DNA from 3 places in the Desulfovibrio sp. SGI.230 genome. Region 2 is predicted to be linked to each of the others. Evidence: riboswitches for the same ligand, from Rfam matches in the RefSeq annotation. Region 2 holds a riboswitch; each other region holds the start of a gene.
The links. A riboswitch is a leader RNA that binds a small molecule or an ion and turns the genes downstream of it on or off. The one in region 2 is predicted to bind cobalamin.

Region 1 (6,843 bases), on a different contig from region 2:
CGGGCTTGAGCACTTTCTGGATGGGCGGGAATTTTTTGCCCTTGCTGGGCTCGTGATGGGTCAGCCAGTATTCGGGGTGGATCTCGTCGATCTGGAGGAAACCGTTCTTGCCCGCGCCGTAGCTCACGAAGGCAGCCTGCAGGTTGGTGTCGATATTGTGGATGACACCCTTGTAGATATTGCCCTTGAGTTTGCGCTGATGGAACATGTCCAGGTAGTATTCCTGCAGACGGCCTTCCTCGGCGATGGCCACTTCCACCTGCTCGCCGGGCAGCACGCTGATGAACATGCGCCGCTTGCCCGCGGCCACCTTGGCCTTGACCGCGGCCGCACGCACGCTGCCCTTCTTGGGGGCTTCGCTGTCCTCGCCACGGCGGCGGGGACGGGCAGGGGCATTTTCCAGACTTTCCACATCACCGGTGGCCGCCTGCCACAGTTCCTCGTCACTGAGATCGTCCGGCAGGTCGGCAGGGGCGGCCGTTTCGGCGCTCTCCTCGGTATCCTTGTCGGCAGGTTCGGCACTTTCCGCCTGGGCCTCACGGTTCTTGCGGTTGCGCCCGCGTCCGCCGCGACGGCCGCGACGGCTCTTGCGGCGGGGCTGTTCCTCGCCGTCTTCCTGGCTGCCGGTATCGGCAGCGGCCGTTTCGTTGCTCTCAACAGCCGCAGCGGTCGCCGCATCTTCGCTATCCGGAGCGGCCTTGGCGGCAGGCGCCGCAGGCGTCTCGGCAGCGGGGGCTTCAGCCGTCACGGCAGCAGGCTGATCGTCAGCGGGGCGGGCCGCGGGCGTTTCGGTGGTCTGGTCGCCGCTTTCGGCAGGAGCAGCTTCGGCCGGCTGGCTCGCAGCTTCGGGAGATTTTTTGCGGGGGGTACGCTGGCGGCGCTGGGCACCGGGCGAACGGCGGGTCCCGCGACGGGGCGCGGCGTGCTGTTCGCCGTCGGTATCGGTGGAGGCTTCGGCAGCTTCGGGGGCTGCGGTCTGGGCGGGCGCCTCTTCAGCGGATGCAGCGGCGGGAGCGGCCTCGGGAGCCGTATTTTCGGCGGCAGGGGCCGTGGTCTTGCGGCGGCTGCTCCGGCGGGCAGGCTTGCGGGGCGCGGTGGCTGCCGCGTCGGTGGCCTGGGCATCGCCGTTGTCCGCAGCGGCCGGGGCGGCATCGGTGGCCGGGGAGGCCGTCAGCGTGGTCGTTTCTTCCGCGGCAGGGGCGGTCTTGGCGCGCGAGCTGCGGCGGGTGGTACGGCGTTTGGGGGTGGGGGTTGCTTCAGCGACATCAGAGGAAGCGGCCGCGTCAGACACGGCCGGCGTATTTTCCTGCGTCATAAATATCCTTTTGGACCGCCAAAGGCGGCGAAATTTGTCAGCCGTTATCCCGACTGAGGGAACAGGCCGGACATCCGGCAAACACCGGATGGCGTGTCCGTGAGCGGGCACGGGCCTGGGGATGCCCGGAAAGGGCAGGGCACGGGGGATGGCAGGAGAAAACGCCCGTCACGGGGACGGCGTTTTCCAGGCGGCCGGAACAGCCGCCGGAGGGGCAACGTCAGAGAGCGCGGCACCGGGCCGCGCCATGACGGGCGGGATCAGACTGTCTGTCCCCCGCGGAAGCGCTGGGCTTCGCTAATCACAATTTTCAAGGACGCGCAGCTCCACGGACAGCTTGCCGCCGCTGGAGCGCAGCAGCACATAGCCGCCCTGGGCCAGAGCGCCCGGATTCACCACGATGGTGCGGCCCACCCTGTCCACGGCGCGCGCTTCGTGGATATGTCCGCACAGGCAGACATCGGGTTGGGCTTCTTCAAGGAATTCGCGCACGGCAGTAGAGCCCACGTGAATATTGCCCGGGATGACGTCACAGGCGCTGTCCTTGGGCGGATTGTGCGAAACCAGCACGGTGTGGGGGTACTTGCGGGCCTTCTGCCAGCTGTTCTCAAGCCAGCCGGCGAAGGTGGATTCAGGAAACTCGCTGGGCGTCCCGAAAGGCGTGAACGTGGAGGCCCCGATGCCGAAGATGGCCGTATCGGGCGTGAGCTCGTGCACCTGCGTGTGCAGGTTGCAGCCCAGGCCGCTCAGCCATTCGTCCACTTCGGGCCTGTCCATGTTGCCGATCTGGGCCCAGATGCGGGGATTGTGCGCCCGCAGAACGTCCATGACCATTTCGGCCTGCTTGACGCCGCCTGTGATGGTCAGGTCGCCGGTGACGATGATGCCGTCTGCCTGCGCCAGCTCGGGGATACGGGCAAACAGCCCGGGCTCGTCGTGAATGTCCCCAACGGCAATCCAGAGATGATCCTGTTCGTTGACGCTTGGCATGGCGGTGTTTCCTTTGTTATAAAGTCACTCCGCGAACTATGGCACATTTTAGCAAGGATGGAAAGACCTCCATGTCCCTTTCCCCCGATGAGCAGAAGAAGGAATTGCGCGTCCGCATGCGTGGGCTGCGGCGCGGTCAGGACCCCGACCTGGCACGGCAGCGGGCCCGTGCGGCCCAGCAGGCCCTGCTGGACTGGGACGTCTGGCAGCAGGCCGCCCGCGTGGCCCTGTACGTGGCCCTGCCGGAAGAAGTGCATACCGGCTACCTGCTGGCCGATGCCTGGCAGCGCCGTGTGCGGGTCTATCTGCCCCGGGTGCGCCTGGAGCGCGGGCTCATGGACTTCGTGCCCTGTTCCCGGGTGGGCGACATGGCCGCCGGGCCTTACAAGATGCTGGAGCCCCATGCCGGTCTGCTGGGCATGGCGCCCCCGGTGCTGGCCCATCCCGATTTTTGTCCCGACGTGCTCATCCTGCCCGGTGTGGCCTTTGACCGCGCGGGCAACCGCCTGGGCTTCGGCGGCGGCTACTATGACCGTTTCCTGGCGGCGTTCGGTGCCCGGGGCAGCGGTCGGCGGCCCCTGCTGGTGGGCCTGTGCTATGCTTTCCAGGTGGTGGACGCGCTGCCTTCCCAGGACTGGGACCGGCCCGTGGACTGCCTGTGTACTGAAGAAGGACTCGTATGCCTGTAAGTTTCATCCCCTTTGTGTTCCCCGGCGTGGACAATGTGCGCTGCGCCTTCCAGACCCGCTGGCAGGAGGCCGGAGACGGCCCGTACGCCGGTGGCAACATCTCTCTCGCCACGGCCGATGACCGGCAGAGCGTCATCGGCAACCGCCGCGAACTGCGGGCCGCCCTGGGCCTCCGGCGCATGGCCGAACTCAATCAGGTGCACGGCGATGCCATGATCTTCGAGCCCGATGCCGTGGAGCCCGACGCCGTGCCCCGCTGCGATGCCGATGGCATGGCCACCGCTCAGGCCGGGCTTGGGCTGGTCATCAAGACCGCCGATTGCCAGCCCATCCTGCTGGCCCACAAGAGCGGCCGTTTCGTGGCCGGTATCCATGCGGGCTGGCGCGGCAACCGTTGTGACTTCCCCGGTTCCGGGGTGCGCCGCTTCTGCGAGCACTACGGCGTGGAACCGCGCGAGCTTCTGGCCGTGCGCGGCCCGAGCCTGGGCCCGGCCCGGGCGGAGTTCATCAACTTCGAAAGCGAGTGGAGCGACGAGTTCCGCCCCTGGTTCGATGCCCAAAGCCGCACCATGGACCTGTGGGGCCTGACCCGCTGGCAGCTGGAACAGGCCGGGCTGCTGCCGCGCAACATCTACGGCATCGATTTGTGCACGGCCAGCTGCAACCGCCAGTTCTTCTCGTACCGCTGCGTGAAGGCTTCCGGCCGTCAGGCCAGCGTCATCTGGCGTCTGGACTAGCAGGCCGGAGAGCTTGCTTGTCATGAGGGGGGAAGGGGGAAACCTTGGCTCGCGCACAAGGTTTCCCCCTTCCCCCCTCAAGCTCCCCCCATCCCCTTTCCAACGCGCTTTTTTCTGAAGGATGGAACCTGTCCGGGCTACGGGGAGGCAGCCCCTGCCGCCGGTCCCCGAAAGATGGGGTATCAAAGCGGTGGAGGCAGTCTCTTCTGTTTGTCCTATTTATATAGGATAGTTGTGTTTTTAGTAAAATGCAGGGTGTGAAGGGCATGGTCTTTTCGTCCCGTCTTTGTTCTCCGGCATGAGAGCCGTCGGGGAGAGCACACTGCCCCTGCGAGACTGTAGCGCGAGATGGCAAGGGCAGCCTTTGGGCTGTCTTTTTTGTGTGCCGGGGACGACGGGCGCCCTCAGTCCCGGTTGCCGTGATGATGCGTGTTGAGGAAAAGACTTTTTTAGCGCGGGGAGCCGCTGCGGCACGGGATTTGGCCACAGCCCGCCAGGCAAGGCCACCGTTCGCGCTGTACTGCCGGGTATCGTCCCGGCCCTGCGGGAAGCGCCTGTCGCGAAGCTGAGGACATCGGCAGCAGCCACAAGCGGTCTTTACTAGGCCTGTCTGCCGCATCTCCCTCTTTCCATCACACGTTGACAAGCCGCAGCTCCCTGCCTAGAGTAGCGCGTCCATGGTCGCCGGAACCTGCCGGCGTCAAAAGGGAATCCCGTGAGAATCGGGAGCGGACCCGCCGCCGTAAGGCCCGCATACCAGCTTCCTTCATGTGCCACTGGCAACGGGAAGGCCGGAAGCCGGGGGCCGAGCCGGAATACCTGCCGTGGACCGTGGCCGCTGGCCGCGACCGGTATCGGCACGGGTCTTGCCGAGGGGAGCAAGGGAATACGGGCCTCTTCCATTGGTGGAAGGGGCTTTTTTTGTTTCCGGGCCAGTGTGCCCGGCCACTGATGGCCATGACAGGACGGACCATGCCGGAGAAAAGCCCCATTGCCAAGGATGCCCGGAGCGCGCGCCGCTGGTGCTGCTGCGTGCTGCTGGCCATCCTCTGGTGTGCTTCGTTGCCGCTGGCCTGTCTGCCCGGGCCCGTGCCTGTGGCTGTGGCCGATGTCTGGCAGGCGCTGGGGGCCGTGGTGGGTCTGTGCCCCCCGGCGGACGGCAGCGTGCAGCTGGTGGTGGGACAGATCCGTCTGGCCCGCGTGCTGCTGGGTCTGCTGTGCGGCGGTGCGCTGGCCGTGGCCGGTGTGGCCCTGCAGGGCGTGCTGCGCAATCCGCTGGCGGACCCCTTCACCCTGGGCATCTCCGCCGGAGCTGCCTGCGGCGCCAGCATGGCCATCGCACTGGGCGGTACCCTGGGCATCTGGGCCGGAGGCCTTGCCGTGGGCCTTTCCGCTGCGGCCACGGTCTCCCTGGCGGCCCTGCTGGGCTCTCTGCTGGCCCTGGGCGGCGCGCTCTGGCTGGGCAGCGGGCAGGGGAGCTTTAGGCGCGAGACGGTCATCCTGGCCGGTATCGCCGTGGCGGCCTTTCTGGGTGCCGTGGTGGCCCTGGTCAAAGCCCTTAACGAAGAATCCGTCACCAGCATTGTTTTCTGGATCATGGGCAGCCTGCAAGGCCGTGGCTGGGACAGCGTTCCGCTCCTGCTGGCCACCTTGCTGCCGGGGCTGCTGGTGGTGCTGCCGGGCTGGCGCAAGCTGGACATGCTGGCCCTTGGCGATGAACAGGCCGCGCATCTGGGCCTTGCCGTGGGCCGCACACGCTTTTGGCTGCTGGCCGGCGCCAGCTGCATGACGGCCGGTTGCGTGGCCGTGGCCGGGGTCATCGGCTTCGTGGGTCTGGTGGTGCCGCATGTCCTGCGCATGCTGCTGGGCAGCGCGCATGGCCCTTTGCTGTACGGTGCGTTCCTGGGCGGCGGCATCCTGCTGGTCTGGGCGGACGTGCTGGCCCGCTGTGTGCTTTCCGGCGGGCAGGAATTGCCCGTGGGCGTGGTGACGGCCCTGCTGGGCGGCCCCTTTTTCGCTTTTCTGGTGCGGAGGCGCTGATGTTGCGGGCAGAAGGCATCCGGGCGGCCTACGGCACGGACGAGATATTGCATGGTGTGGACATCGACCTCCATCCCGGTGAGGCCGTGGCCCTGCTGGGGCCCAACGGCAGCGGCAAGACCACGCTGCTGCGGGTTCTGGCGGGCAGTCTGATGCCGACGGCGGGCATGGTGCAGGTACAAGGCGCGGACATCCGCCGTCTTTCCCCCCGGGAGCGGGCCCGCCGGGTGGCCGTACTTTCCCAGCGCAGTGCCGCACCGCAGGGCATGACCGCCCTGCAGATGGTCCTGCTGGGCCGCTATCCCTGGCTGGGCTGGTGGGGCAGCTACAGCGTCGAAGACCGCCGCATCGCCCACGAGGCCCTGGAGGAGACCGGTGCCTTGCCGCTGGCCGGGCGGCAGGTGAGCGAGCTTTCCGGCGGTGAATTACAGCGTGTGGCCCTGGCCCGGACGCTGGCCCAGCAAAGCCCCGTGCTGCTGCTGGATGAGCTGGCCGCCGGTCTGGATCTGGCCCGGATGCTGGAACTTTTCGACCTCTTGGAGCGCCGTCGCCGGGCAGGTGCCGCGCTGCTGCTGGTGATGCATGACTGCAATCTGGCGGCCCAGTATGCCACCCGCCTGCTGGGCCTGCGCGAGGGCCGCGTATTGTTCGACGGCCCGGTGCGCCGCTGCTTCACGGCGGAGAACCTGCGCGCTCTCTATGCCGTGGACTTGCATATCGTCCCGCATCCCCGCAACGGTCTGCCCCAGGCCCTGCCCCTGCGGCCTCGTGGCCCTGAATACCGGGAGGATTCTCCGCATGAAGCCTGATCTTTGTCGCCTGCGGCAGCTCATTGCCGCTTGGGGCTTTCGTCCTGGCCTGTGGCTGGGGCTCTTCCTCTGCCTGTTCTGCTGCTCCGTACTGCCTGCCCGGGCACTGGAGCTGGTGGACAGCCGGGGCGTGACCGTGCGCCTGGAACGGCCCGCACAGCGGATCATCGCCCTGTACGGCGCGTTCAACGAGATATTGCTGGCGCTGGATGCCCGCGAGACCCTTGTGGCCCGCACGGCGGCCGATGCGGCCATCCCCGGCC
Region 2 (6,843 bases):
CACCAAGGCCGGCGGCGCCTGCGGTGACTGCCAGGACCAGATCGCCGAGATCCTGGCCGCCGAGCTCAAGCAGAAGCCCCTTACCGAACTGCGCCCGGTCAGCAAGCCCCGCATGACCAACGTGCAGCGCATGCAGCTGGTCATGAAGACCATCGAAGAAGAGATCCGTCCCCAGCTGGCCGCCGACGGCGGCGACATCGAGCTGGTGGACGTGGACGGCAAGCGCGTGGTCGTGTCCCTGCGCGGCCGCTGCGCCCAGTGCCGCTCCAGCGAAGTGACCATCCGCAACCTGGTGGAACGTGTCCTGCGTGAACATGTGGAAGCCGATATCGTCGTCGAGGAAGCCTAGCCATGAAGACCATCTATCTCGATAACAACGCGACCACTGCCGTGGCTCCCGAAGTCCGGGAAGCCATGCTGCCCTACCTCACGGATCTGTACGGCAACCCGTCCAGCATGCACACCTTCGGCGGCCAGGTGGGCCGCGCCGTGGAAGAAGCCCGCGAACGCATGGCCGCCCTGCTGGGCGCCCATCCCGACGAGATCATCTTCACGTCCTGTGGTTCCGAAAGCGACAACGCCGCCATCTGGTCCGCCCTGCAGACCCAGCCCGAAAAGCGCCACCTCATCACCACCCGCGTGGAGCATCCCGCCATCCTCAACGTGGCCCAGTACTGGGAACGCCAGGGCTACCGCGTGACCCTGCTCGGCGTGGACAACAAGGGCCGTCTGGATCTGGACGAATACGCCGCCGCCCTGTCCGACGACACGGCGCTGGTCTCCATCATGTACGCCAACAACGAAGTGGGCAACGTCTTCCCCATCAGCCGCATGGCGGAGATGGCCGCCGAAAAGGGCGTGCTCTTCCATACCGACGCCGTGCAGGCCGTGGGCAAGGAAGCCATCGACCTTGGCAAGCAGCCCATCTCCATGCTCTCCCTGTCCGGCCACAAACTGCACGCGCCCAAGGGCATCGGCGTGCTCTATGTGCGCAAGGGCGTGCGCTTCCGTCCCTTCCTGCGCGGCGGGCACCAGGAACGCGGTCGCCGTGCCGGTACCGAGAACGTGCCCTACATCGTCGGTCTGGGCATGGCCGCCCAGCTGGCCGGGCAGCACATGCAGGAAGAACGTACCCAGGTGGCCCGCCTGCGCGACAAGCTGGAACAGGGCCTGCTGGCCGCCATCCCTGACTGCATGGTCAACGGCGATCCCGAGAACCGCCTGCCCAACACCACCAACATCGCGTTCAAGAACGTGGAAGGCGAAGCCATCCTGCTGATGCTGGACCAGCTGGGCATCTGTGCCAGCTCCGGTTCCGCCTGTACCTCCGGCAGCCTGGAACCCTCCCATGTGCTGCGCGCCATGGGCGTGCCCTTCACCTACGCCCACGGCTCCGTCCGTCTCTCCCTCTCCCGTTACACCACGGAAGAAGAGATCGACTTCGTGGTCGAGAACATGCCCCAGGTCATCAAGACCCTGCGCGCCATCTCGCCCTTCAAGAACTAACGAGGATATGCGGGGAGGGAGGGAACTTTTCCTTGCGGAAAAAAGTTCCCTCCCTCCCCTGCACCCCTCCCTCCTTCAAAAACCGCTCATACTTCCACAAGAAAGCCCTCCTGGCCTGCAGGCCCGGAGGGCTTTCTTGTGGAAGGCGCATGCTGCCCCACGCTGTCTGTGATGTCGCATCCGGGCTTTTTTCTTTCGGCAAGTCCCCTGCAAGCCCAGCCTGCGCCAAAAAACAAACGCCTGCGCAAGGCAGGCGTTTGACGTACGGGCTGTGAAGTCGGTCACCGTCGCACAACGAGGGGGACCGGTACACAGCTCCGAGAAAAATGTTTTCGGGATTGGACGGGGGACTGGGAGAAAGAAGGCCAGCTCTTACAAAAACGCCCTTTTCTTTCCCGCAGCCAGCACTCCGACAAAATTCACATCCCCATTTTGACGGCAGATCGTCATCCGGCCTTCATGCATATGACGACGAACGGCGCCATAACGTTTTCGGATGTCGGAGCTGTTCGCCCCAAGCCTCCGGAGAGCGCATCACAGGGACACCTCCTCTTCTCCTGCGGATGCCTGATCCGGGCTTGCATCATGGCGCGAGCTGTCCTTGCGCTCCTGCATTCCTAGTATCCCCGGTGTGAACGCCCAAAACAAAAAAGCCTGCGCAAGGCAGGCTTTTGACATACGGGCTGCGACGCCAGCTACCACCACACAACGACGGGGACCGGCATGCAGACCTGAAAAAAGTTTTTTCGGGGTTGGATGGGGGCCTGGGGGAAGGAAGGGGCAGTTTTTACAAAAAACGCCCCTTCCTTCCCCCAGCTGAAACCCCGGTAAAAATCACGCCTCCACGGGGCGCAGGGCTTCGATGGCGGCCCTGTCCAGGACACGCTGGTTGGAGCTGCCGCGGAAATCCAGCTCCAGATCGCGCAGGGCTTCCACATAGGGACCGTCCACCAGCACGTCCACCTTGTCCAGCAACCGGCCCACGGCCGGGATCTTTTGGGCAAGGCTGTAGAGTTCCTCGCAGGTGTAACCGCTGTAGGCGTAGACGTTCTTGCCGGCGGCGTGCACGGCATCGGCCAGGTGGCACAGGGGCTCGGCCTGGACGAAAGGCTCCCCGCCGGAGAACGTGATGCCCGACAACAGGGGGTTTTCCATGAACTGACGCAGGATGTCGTCCGTATCCCGGAACTCTCCGCCGTCGAAGTCATGGGTCTGCGGATTGTGGCAGCCCGGGCAATGATGGGGACAGCCCTGGGTGAAGACCACGTAGCGCAGTCCGGGACCGTCTACGATGGACTCTTCCACAATACCGCTGATGCGGAGCCTAGGCATGCTTGACGCGGTCGCGTTCTTCGGCACGCTTGGCGTTGTTGAAACGGTCAAGCGTCCCCACCAGATAGCCGGTGATGCGGCGCACGCGTTCAAAAGCCACGCCTTCGCCCACCATTTTCACTTCGGCTTTGGTCTCGGTCAGTTCAGATTTCATCAGCATGGTCCAGGCTCCTCCTCTTGGGGTAAAAAGTGACGGAAACTAACGGCAGCAGTTGGGCATGTGCGGATACTTGCGGCGCAGCATCTTGAGCGTTTCCTGACTCACGGCCTCGCCCTCCTTGCGCCCGCAGCGGGGGCACTGGCCGTTGATGACGCCCACATAGCCGCACACAGGGTCGCGGTCCAGCGGATGGTTGATGGATCCGTAGCCCACACCCTTGTCGTGCATGAAACGGATGATGGTCTCAAAGGCTTCCAGGTTCTTGCAGGTATCGCCGTCCAGCTCCACATAGGTGATATGACCGGCATTGGTGAAGCTGTGGTAGGGCGCTTCCAGCTCGATCTTGCGGAAGGCCTTGATGGGGAAATACACGGGCACGTGGAAGGAGTTGGTGTAGTACTCCCGGTCCGTAACTCCCTTGATGACGCCGTACTTCTTGCGGTCCAGGGCCACGAAGCGGCCGCTCAGACCTTCGGCAGGCGTAGCGATCAGGGTAAAGTTGAGATGCGTCTTGACGGCTTCGTCATCGCAGCGCTTGCGCATGTGTTCCACGATGCGCAGGCCCAGCTTCTGGGACTCTTCGCTCTCGCCGTGATGCTTGCCGGTCAGGGCCACCAGGGTCTCGGCCAGACCGATGAAGCCCACGGTCAGGGTGCCGTGCTTGAGCACTTCGGCCACGCTCTCGTCCCAGTCCAGCTTTTCGGAATCCAGCCAGATGCCGTTGCCCATCAGGAAGGGATAGTTGCGCACCTTCTTGGAGCACTGGATGTCGAAGCGGTGCAGCAACTGACGGAACACCAGGTCGATCTGATCGTCCAGCAGCTGGAAGAAGCGGTCCAGATCGCCCTTGGCCTCGATGCCCAGACGGGGCAGGTTGATGGACGTGAAGCTGAGGTTGCCGCGGCCGCAGGTCACCTGGCGGTCGGGGTCGTACACGTTGCCCAGCACGCGGGTGCGGCAACCCATGTAGGCCACTTCGCTGTTGTAGTCACCGGGCTTGTAGTACTGCAGGTTGAACGGCGCATCCAGGAAGCTGAAATTGGGGAACAGACGCATGGCCGAGGTCTTGATGGCCATCTTGAACAGGTCGTAGTTGGGGTCGCCTTCGTTGTAGTTGACGCCTTCCTTGACCTTGAAGATCTGCACCGGGAAGATGGAGGTCTCGCCGCTGCCCAGACCGGCCTGGGTGGCCAGCAGCAGGTTGCGCACCACCATGCGGCCCTCGGCGGAGGTGTCGGTGCCGTAGTTGACGGAGCTGAAGGGCACCTGCGCACCGGCGCGGGAATTCATGGTATTCAGGTTGTGCACGAAGGCTTCCATGGCCTGGTAGGTGCGGCGGTCGGTGATGCGCAGGGCTTCCTCGGCGGCGTAGGCATGGGCGGCACGCACCAGATCGCGCTCGTTCTCGGCCACCAGGCCTTCCATGCGCTTGCCCAGTTCGTCCACATCGGCCATGCGGATGGCGGGCATCACGGGCAGCAGGATCTGCTGGCTGAATTCCTCGGCCTGGGCGGCATCCATGCCGGTCCTGATGCGCACGAAGGCGGTGAAGGCATGGCGGTATTCCTTGCGGAAGGTCTTGGCCACGCCGCCGGCCATGGCGTAATCGAAGTGCGGCACGCTCTGGCCGCCGTGCATCTCGTTCTGGTTGGCCTGGATGGCGATACAGGCCAGGGCGGAATAGCTCTCGATGGAATTGGGCTCGCGCAGATGGCCGTGACCGGTGGAGAACCCGTTGCGGAACAGCGGGATCAGGTCGATCTGGCAACAGGTCTCGGTGAGCATGTAGAAATCCTTGTCATGGATATGGATGTCACCGTTGATGTGCGCGGCCGAGGCGTCCTTGGGCAGGACATAGTTGTCGGTGAAATACTTGGCCCCTTCGGAACCGTACTTGAGCATGGTGCCCATGGCCGTATCGCCGTCGATGTTGGCGTTCTCGCGCTTGATGTCTTCTTCGATGGCGGGCGCGTAGGTCAGGGTCTTGTAGATCTCCATCAGGTACGATTCCGCGTTGCGGCGCTTGGTGTGCTCGGCGCGGTACAGGATGTAGGCCTTGGCGGTCTTGGCGTAATCGTACTGGATCAGGGTCTCTTCCACCACGTCCTGGATCTCTTCCACATGGCGGAGGTTCTGGGCTTCGAGCTTGCGGCAGACCTTTTCGGTGACGAACAGGAGATCCGTGGGGGACATGTCCTCGCCGGACGCCTTGTTGGCCTTGGTAATGGCATTGAGAATCTTGACGGAATCAAAGGCGACCTCGGTCCCGTCCCGCTTGATGATGCTCGCAAGCATGTTTTCCTGCTCCAGATCCAAAGATATTTGTTTTCCTGACCCGTTTTAGGGTCAACACAAAAGACCCTCCCTGTAGGGGAGGTCTCAGGCCCTGAAAAATCGCGAAAAAAAGGTGGAAAAAAGATACGGACGCCCGTCGACAGAGTGTCATGACGTCCCTTCCCAGCGGCAAAAACCCGTTGCCGTGAGGCTGTCCCCATGGACAAGCGGCAGAAGCAGGTCTTCCGGCTCGTCACCCTGCTCCCGGCCTTCCCGGCGGTTGCCAGTGGCACACGGGGGGAGCAGGTTCTGCGACTTACGGCGGCGGGTCCGCTCCCGGATCTCACGGGATTCCCGATGAAGCTCGTAGCAGCGCTTCTGCCCGCTCAAGATGGCAAAAGGTGCCCCAACTGTCAACACAGAGTTTTTGTAAGTATTTTACAACACTTTGAAATAATTGTAAAAAATCACAAGTCTGCGCCAAGACAGGCAATTTGCCAAAGTCCGCGCCAATTCTGGGCTGGCGGGATTTTTGAATCCGCAGACCACTCCGCCTGCGTCGTTTTTCACAACTTGCCGCCCTGCCGGAGCCCCCTTTTCCGCATAAAAAAAGGGCTCTCCTCCGGGAAGCGGGTCCCCTGCCAGACGCCCCTGCCGGATAACACAGCCCGCGTACGGACCGCGCATCCGGCGGGGCCCCGGTTTCAACCGGCGCGGGTACCCGAAGGTGCCCACGCCAGCCTGTGGTCGCTAGACCGCCAGCTTGGGCAGGGTCGAGGCGCCGTGCGGCATGATGATGGTGCGCACGTCCAGCTCCTGTCCCAGGAAATGGCGGGCCTTGTCCAGGGCCTCGTCCAGGCTATGGCAGACATGCATCTTCGTCTTGCCGAACAGGGCGGCATCCATGTCCGTCACCAGGATGAGGTTGTGTTTCTCGGCCGCCTCGGCAAAGAGGAAGCCCACATAGCTGCCGATGGAAAAAGTATCGCGCAGGGCCTTTTCACGGGCCTGCATGTCGCTGTAGGCGCAGATCTGCGTCTCCACATCGGGGTTGCCGAAGCCTTCGGAGCAGCGGGAAAGCAGGATCATGGTCCCGCCCGGCTGCACGGCGCTCAGGGCGTTGCTCAGCAGCTTGATGGTCTGGTAAAGGTTGATGTCCTTGGGGTAGCCGCCCGCGCTGGCCACCACCAGGGGCGTACGCTCGGGGATGGTCACGCCTTCCATGCTGTCCACCAGACGACAGGCCGCCGCATGGGACTGGACCCAGTCACCGGCAAAGGCCTTGATGATGCGGTAATCGTCATTGACCACCACATTGAGGCCGAAGCAGGGCCGGGCCATGGCCGCGGCCTCGAAGATGTCGGCATGGAAAATGTTGGTGTCCGCCATGTTGGCGCTGCGCACGTCGGCGTTGGTGCCGTTGCCGAAACCGGGGTTCAGGGCCTGCTTGTGATGGCGCTGGATGGTCTCGTAACCGGCGATGCCGGGCAGCAGCATCTTGCCGCCGCCACCGAAGCCCGCCAGGAAGTGGTAGACCACGCCGCAGGTGATGATGATCTTGTCACAGGCCA
Region 3 (6,843 bases), on a different contig from region 2:
CTCCTGCGCGACATGGGCTCCACCTGTTTCGGCGCCACGGCCTCCATGGCCCTGCTGCTGGCCGAAGAAGTGGAGCGCGCCGGTATCCGCGACAAGCTCAAGCTGCGCAAGGTCATCTGCGGCTCGGAGATCCGCAGCGAAAAGATGCGTCTGGCCATCGAGAGCAAGCTGGGGCTGGAAAGCAGCTATGACATCGCGGGCATGACCGAGATGTATGGCCCCGGTACGGCCATCGACTGCGACGAGCACAACGGCCTGCACTACTGGGCCGACATGTTCATCATCGAGATCCTCGATCCCGAGACCCTGCAGCCCGTGCCCGAAGGCGAAGTGGGCGAGATGGTGGTCACCAGCCTGCGCAAGGAGGCCGTGCCCCTGCTGCGCTACCGCACCCACGACCTGTCCCGCCTGCTGCCCGGCGACTGCCCCTGCGGCCTCAGCATGCCCCGCCATGACCGCATCCTCGGCCGCTCCGACGACATGATCATCTACCGCGGCGTCAACATCTACCCCGGCCAGATCATGGACGTCATCGGCGCCTTCCCCGAACTGGGCGGCGAATATCATGTGGAACTGACCCGCGACGACCGCTCGCTGGACCACATGACCCTGACCGTGGAACGCGCCCAGGGCGCCACCTCCGGCGGCGATGCCCAGCTGGTGGCCGCGCTGGAACAGCGTCTGCACAAGTCCCTGCTGGCCCGCGTGGCCGTGAAGCTCGCCGACCACGCCAGCCTGCCCCGTACCTTCAGCAAGTCCAAGCGCGTCACCGACCTGCGCTAGGGCGGTGGTTGTTTTTTGAGGGGGGAAGGGGCCCTTTTTGAAAAAAGGTCGCCCCTTCCCCCCTCAAGCTCCCCCCATCCCTCCCAAAAACTTTTGTTCTGATCAGTGACGGTCCGCCTGACCACGGCGGGCTTTCTTCGTGCGTCCGTCCCCAGGGCGCGCGGAAGAAGGGGACAGTAAGCGGGCCGGGGAGATATGATTGTTTTTTCATGGGAAGGGAACGGCCAGGAACTTCGATAAACGGTCGCCCAGTGTGGGGCACCTAAAAAAGCCAATAGAAAAGGACGCCATGCGTGGCGTCCTTTTCTATTGGCTGAATCTATGATCCTCGCGTCTGCGACCGTCTGGCTGGCGGGGCTGCGGGCTGCCTGTCCTGTGCCGAATGCCTTGCCCTCTCAGACAGCGACGGGGACCATCCGGCCGGACCGGAGAAAAAGTTTTAGGGGGGAAGAGGGGTTCCAAGGGGAGAAGGGAGACCCTTTTCCAAAAGGGGCCCCGTCTCCCCTTGGCAGCATCTTGTCTTACTGCTTCAGCAGATCGTCCTGGCTGTCGCGGGCATGGCGCACGAAGACGGCGCGCACGCCGGGCAGCTCGCCCAGACCGGTGAGTACGGGGCGGGGGGTGAGGCCCAGGGCGCGGATCTGCGAGGCCCAGGAATCGGACTCGTCACCGGCCAGGTCGTTGCGGGCATGGTCCCCGGCTACCACCATGAAGGGCTGGAGCCAGATGACGGACGCGCGGCTGGTCTTGATGGCGGCAAGCACCTGGTCGAAACCGTGCGAGCCTTCCACCGTGGCCAGCACGGCCAGGTTGTCGGCATCGGCCAGGGTGGCGCGCATGCCTTCGATGATCATGTCGCCCCGGCCGTGGCTCTGGCCGTGGCCCATGAGGGCCAGCAGCTCGCCGGACTTGCGCTTGCCTTCGGTGGCGCCGAGGACGGCGCGGCAGACATCTTCGGCATCCTGCCGGGATTCCAGCAGCGGGCGGCCCAGATAGACGGCCTTGAAACTGTCGGGATGGCGGACCAGCCAGCTGACGAGCAGGCGCTCCATCTCGCTGAATTCCTCCCCGGCCACCACATGCAGGGACTGGACGCGCACCACGTCCACCTTTTGCCGGGCCAGCTCTTCCAGACCGGCGGCCACGTCACCGATGTGCACGCCCTTCTTTTCCAGCTTGGCCCGGATGATGCTGGAGGTATAGGCCCAGATCACGGGGCTGTGGGGGAAGGCGGCCTTGAATTCCTTGTCGATGGCGGTCAGGGCGGGCTGGGCCTCGGGCACGCTGGTGCCGAAGGCCACCAGCAGCAGGCCTTCCTTCTGGGCCGCCAGGGCAGGCAGGGCCAGGCAGAGGGTGAGCAGCAGGGCCAGCAGCGTGGAGCGCAGGGATGTTGTGGGGATGCGACGCATGGAACCTCCTCAATGACGCGTTGAAAGGTTAGGGATGGAGCGGGTATTCGGACTTGAGGGAATGGGGAGGCATGCCTCCGGGCCTTTGCTTCGCCTTCACCGTGACGGCTGGCTGTCGTGGCGTGTCGCCAAAGAAGCTCCGTACCCTCTTACCGCAGCGCGACTGTTTCCGATTTGCACGGAATTCCCCGCATGGATGCGCCATCAGAAACGGTTTGGGGCACAAAAGTCAAGCCGGGCGGAAAAGTAAAAGCCTGCGCTGTCCGGGAGATGCGGGGGGAAGGCTCCTTTTGTCCGGCCGTTGCGTCACGGGCGGCGCTGGTCCGCGAGGGGAGGACGGCCCTGCTTTTTTTCGCCGCTCGGGCCATCCCCGTCGCCGAAGGAGGCTGGCGGACGCTTGGCCTTGTCCGGGCTTTGGGCTATGCTGATCACATGAGTACGCACAGTCGATCATTTCCCGCGCCCCGTCGTGGCGCCCTCCATGAGGAGCAGGCCCCGCAGGAAGCCGACAGGGAAGAGAAAAAACGTTCAGCGCCCCGCCGTCGCAGCGGGGGCAAGGCCAGCCCGGAGCAGGGCGCGGACAGGCAAGGCCCGTCCCGCCGTTCCGGGCGTCGTGTTTCCGGGGAGCCGGCAGCGCAGGCTCCCGCCCGGGCCAAAACGGGCTGGGGCAAGAAGGCGGAACAGCCGGAACATGCCGCCGGGGAGGCCCATGCCCTGCCCCGCTGGCGGCAGGAGCGCCGGGAACAGCGGCGCGAGGCCCGGCAGCAGGAGCAGGTGCTCCTGGCCCGTCGCTGGCCCGACCTGCCCCGTTCGGCCCTGCCCAAAGAAGATTTCAGCGTGCAGGTGGCGGCGCGTGACTACATGCAGCCCCTGCTGGAAGAGCTGGGGGACCGCGTCATCACCGTGCGTGGCCGTCTGGTGCTGGCCAGAGGCACGGAGCCCGCGGCCTGGGCCCAGAACGTCTGGACGGAACCGCGCTGGATCCCCATCACCTCCATCGGCAGCGGGGCACGGCAGCTCTCGGCCCTGCAGCGCAACTGGCGGGCGCACATCCCCACCCTTGGCGGACATGTGCGGCGTCTGCGCCTTATGCAGGAGCAGCTGCCCTACGTAGCGGCACGGCCCCTGCACTTCGGCACGCCCGCCCCGTCCGCACCGCTGGGGGCCTTCACCCTGTGGGAAAAAGACCTGATGCTGGCCTCGCCGTGCACCACCTCGCCCTTTGCCGACGGGGAAGTGCAGTTCGTGGAGAACCGCGAGGACCCGCCGGGCCGCGCCTACCTCAAGCTGTGGGAAGTCTTCACCCTGACCGGGCGCACGCCCGCGCCGGGGGAACTGTGCATCGACCTGGGCGCCGCACCGGGCGGCTGGACCTGGGTGCTGGGGCGGCTGGGCTGCCGCGTGTTCAGCGTGGACAAGGCCGAGCTGGCGCCCCAGGTGGCGGCCATGCCCGGCGTCAACCACTGCCTGGGCAGCGGCTTCGGCCTTGAGCCGCGCCATGTGGGCCAGGTGGACTGGCTGTTCTCGGACATGATCTGCTACCCCGACCGCCTGCTGGAGACCGTGCAGGAATGGCTGGCGGCCGATGCCTGCCGCAACGTGGTCTGCACGCTCAAGTTCCAGGCCCAGACCGACCACGAGACGGCGCGGGCCTTCGCGGCCATCCCGGGCGGCCGTCTGCTGCATCTTTCCTGTAACAAGCACGAGCTGACCTTCGTGAAGCTGGCCGACTAGACCATCCTTTCCATCGCCATGATGCGGGCATGCCGTCGCCGGACGGTGTGCCCGCTTTGCGTTTTTCCGGTCATCGCAAGGGCGGGCGGCGATGGGCCTATGCAGCCATGGCAGGCGGGAGGCGGAGCCCTTGCCGTCCAGGCTCTGCAGGACGGCAGCCTTGCGGTGCCGCGCCTTCCTTTTTCTTTTCAGGAACCATTGTCAGGAATGGGGAGCTCTTTTCCCTGTCCTTTCACGACGTTCCGTTCGCCGTCCATGGCGTGGAAAGGGCCGTTCCGCGTGCCCTGACACGTGTCCGGGCCATTTTCGCCTTGTGCTTTGCCTTTCCTTTTGCTACTTTCTTTCACCCCCGTACAGGGGACAAATTATGTTTGGAGGCATGTCAAGCATGGCAGACAAGGAAACCGGGCACGAAAACGAAATGAGTTTCGAAAGCGCCCTTGAAAACTATCTCAATCCCGACTTCGGCGACCTCGAAGAAGGCTCTATCACCAAGGGCGAGATCGTTCGCGTGGATGACGACAATGTTCTGGTGGACGTGAACTTCAAGTCCGAAGGCCAGATCCCGGCCAGCGAGTTCCGTGACGCCGCCGGCAACATGACCGTCAGCGTGGGCGACCGTGTGGATGTCTACGTCGTTCGCAAGAACGAAATGGAAGGCACCATCACGCTGTCCTTTGAGAAGGCCAAGCGCATGCAGGTCTTTGACCAGCTCGAAGACGTGCAGGAAAACAACCGGGTCATCAAGGGCCACATCGTGCGTCGCATCAAGGGCGGCTACACCGTGGACATCGGCGGGGTTGAAGCTTTTCTGCCTGGCTCGCATGTGGACCTGCGTCCCGTGCCCGACATGGACGCTCTGGTCAACCAGGAATTCGAATTCCGCGTGCTGAAGATCAACCGCCGCCGCAGCAACGTGATCGTTTCCCGCCGCGTGCTGCTGGAAGAAGAGCGTGATTCCAAGCGTCAGGATCTGCTGCGCACCCTGGAAGAAGGCCAGATCGTGCACGGCAAGGCCAAGAACATCACCGAATACGGCGTGTTCGTGGACCTGGGCGGTCTGGACGGCCTGCTGCACATCACCGACATGAGCTGGAAGCGCATCCGCCATCCCAAGGAAATGATCACCATGGGTCAGGACCTGACCCTGAAGGTGCTCTCCTTCGACCGCGAGAACAACAAGGTCTCCCTGGGCCTCAAGCAGCTGGTGCCCGATCCGTGGCAGGACATCTCCGCCCGCTTCCCCGAAGGTGCCAAGTGCACCGGCAAGGTCACCAACCTGGTGGACTACGGTGCGTTCGTGGAACTGGAACCCGGCGTGGAAGGCCTGGTGCACATCTCCGAAATGTCCTGGACCCGCAAGCTGCGTCATCCTTCCCAGATGGTGCACACCGGTGACGAAGTCGAAGTCGTCATCCTGGGTGTGGACGGCGAGAAGAAGCGCATCAGCCTGGGCATGAAGCAGGTTCGTCCCAATCCCTGGGAACTGGTGGCCGAAAAGTATCCTGAAGGCACCATCCTCGAAGGCGTCATCAAGAACATCACCGAATTCGGTATGTTCATCGGTATCGAAGACGGCATCGACGGCCTCATCCACGTGTCCGACATCAGCTGGACCAAGAAGGTGCGTCATCCCAACGAGATCTACAAGGTGGGCGACACCGTGCAGGCCAAGGTGCTGACCGTTGACCAGGAAAACGAAAAGTTCACCCTGGGCATCAAGCAGCTGGTCGATGATCCGTGGGGCCACGTGCCCAGCACCTACCCCGTGGGCTGCACCGTGAAGGGCGTGGTGACCAACATCACCGACTTCGGTCTGTTCGTGGAAGTGGAAGAAGGCATCGAAGGTCTGGTGCACGTTTCCGAACTTTCCAGCAAGAAGATCAAGAGCCCTGCCGAGCTCTACAAGGAAGGTCAGGAAATCCAGGCCAAGGTCATCCACGTGAGCGCCGAAGAACGCCGCCTGGGTCTGTCCATCAAGCAGATCAAGGACGACGAAGACCGCCGCAAGCCCAAAGAATTCCACGCTGGTCCCCAGGAAGCCGGTCAGAGCCTCGGCGACCTGCTGAAGGCCGCTCAGGAAAACAACTAGTCCTCACGGACCGGTTTGCGAATATGAAGGGGGAGCCGCAAGGCTCCCCCTTTTTGCGTCCGCAAGGCAGGGCGGAGGAACGGCAGGCCATCCTTGCGGCCCCATCCTTTTTCCCGGGCAGGGAGCCCGCGGCAGCGGCGGCCCGGCTTGCCTCGGGACTGGCGATGCCCTACACTTGTCCTGTAGCCCGACCACAGGACAGACAGGCCATCGGAGGCGGATATGAAGCGCGTACTTTGCTGGATCGGAGGTATCGTTCTGGTACTGGCGGCGGTACTGGCCATAGTGATCAGTCAGCTGGATACCGAATTCATCAGCGGCCAGATCTCGGCCGCGGTGGAAAAAGCCACGGGCACGCCCGTGCGCTTCGCCAGCCCGCCCGAGCTTTCCCTGCTGCCCCCCGGGGCCAAATTCACCGCCGTCAGCTGGGACGGCGTGCAGGACGGGCAGGGCATGCGCTTCACGGCCAAGGGCGGCGAGGCCCATCTGGAGCTGGAACTGCTGCTGCACGGGGAGCTGGTCATCGGCGAAGTCCGTCTGGACAGCCCCTCGCTGAGCCTGCTGCTGCCGGAAGGCAAGGCCGCCGCGCCTGCGGATGCGGCCTCCGGCAATGCCGCCGGCAACAAGCCCGGCAGCGAAGTGCTCCTGCCGCTGGAGCTGGGCCGCCTGACCCTGAGCAAGGGCAGCCTGCATGTGGAGAAGGGCAGCGAGCGCTACGACCTGCGCGACATCAACCTTTCTGTAGAGAACCTGCGCAACGGTCAGGACGCCGTCCTGCGCTGCGATTTCACCTATGATCTGCTCACCGCCGGGCGCACGCTGGCC

Region 1: linked by a shared signal. The riboswitch ahead of ACQRAG_RS07760 (iron ABC transporter permease) and the one ahead of ACQRAG_RS08575 (anaerobic ribonucleoside triphosphate reductase) in region 2 are both predicted to bind cobalamin.
Region 3: linked by a shared signal. The riboswitch ahead of ACQRAG_RS09570 (sirohydrochlorin cobaltochelatase) and the one ahead of ACQRAG_RS08575 (anaerobic ribonucleoside triphosphate reductase) in region 2 are both predicted to bind cobalamin.

Annotation. Positions count from the first base shown of each region.
Region 1 is NZ_JBNPKS010000008.1:2,041-8,883, reverse strand. It holds gene ACQRAG_RS07780 (Rne/Rng family ribonuclease) at 1-1,315, opposite strand, end outside; gene ACQRAG_RS07775 (metallophosphoesterase) at 1,613-2,305, opposite strand; gene ACQRAG_RS07770 (5-formyltetrahydrofolate cyclo-ligase) at 2,377-2,994, shown strand; gene ACQRAG_RS07765 (polyphenol oxidase family protein) at 2,985-3,731, shown strand; cobalamin riboswitch at 4,394-4,572, shown strand; gene ACQRAG_RS07760 (iron ABC transporter permease) at 4,704-5,771, shown strand; gene ACQRAG_RS07755 (ABC transporter ATP-binding protein) at 5,771-6,580, shown strand; gene ACQRAG_RS07750 (ABC transporter substrate-binding protein) at 6,570-6,843, shown strand, end outside.
Region 2 is NZ_JBNPKS010000009.1:93,251-100,093, forward strand. It holds gene nifU (Fe-S cluster assembly protein NifU) at 1-349, shown strand, start outside; gene nifS (cysteine desulfurase NifS) at 352-1,506, shown strand; gene nrdG (anaerobic ribonucleoside-triphosphate reductase activating protein) at 2,341-2,838, opposite strand; gene nrdD (anaerobic ribonucleoside-triphosphate reductase) at 2,831-2,998, opposite strand; gene ACQRAG_RS08575 (anaerobic ribonucleoside triphosphate reductase) at 3,038-5,293, opposite strand; cobalamin riboswitch at 5,491-5,667, opposite strand; gene larA (nickel-dependent lactate racemase) at 6,023-6,843, opposite strand, start outside.
Region 3 is NZ_JBNPKS010000012.1:48,717-55,559, reverse strand. It holds gene ACQRAG_RS09575 (phenylacetate--CoA ligase) at 1-783, shown strand, start outside; gene ACQRAG_RS09570 (sirohydrochlorin cobaltochelatase) at 1,305-2,192, opposite strand; cobalamin riboswitch at 2,214-2,411, opposite strand; gene ACQRAG_RS09565 (SAM-dependent methyltransferase) at 3,054-3,926, shown strand; gene ACQRAG_RS09560 (30S ribosomal protein S1) at 4,315-6,018, shown strand; gene ACQRAG_RS09555 (AsmA family protein) at 6,241-6,843, shown strand, end outside.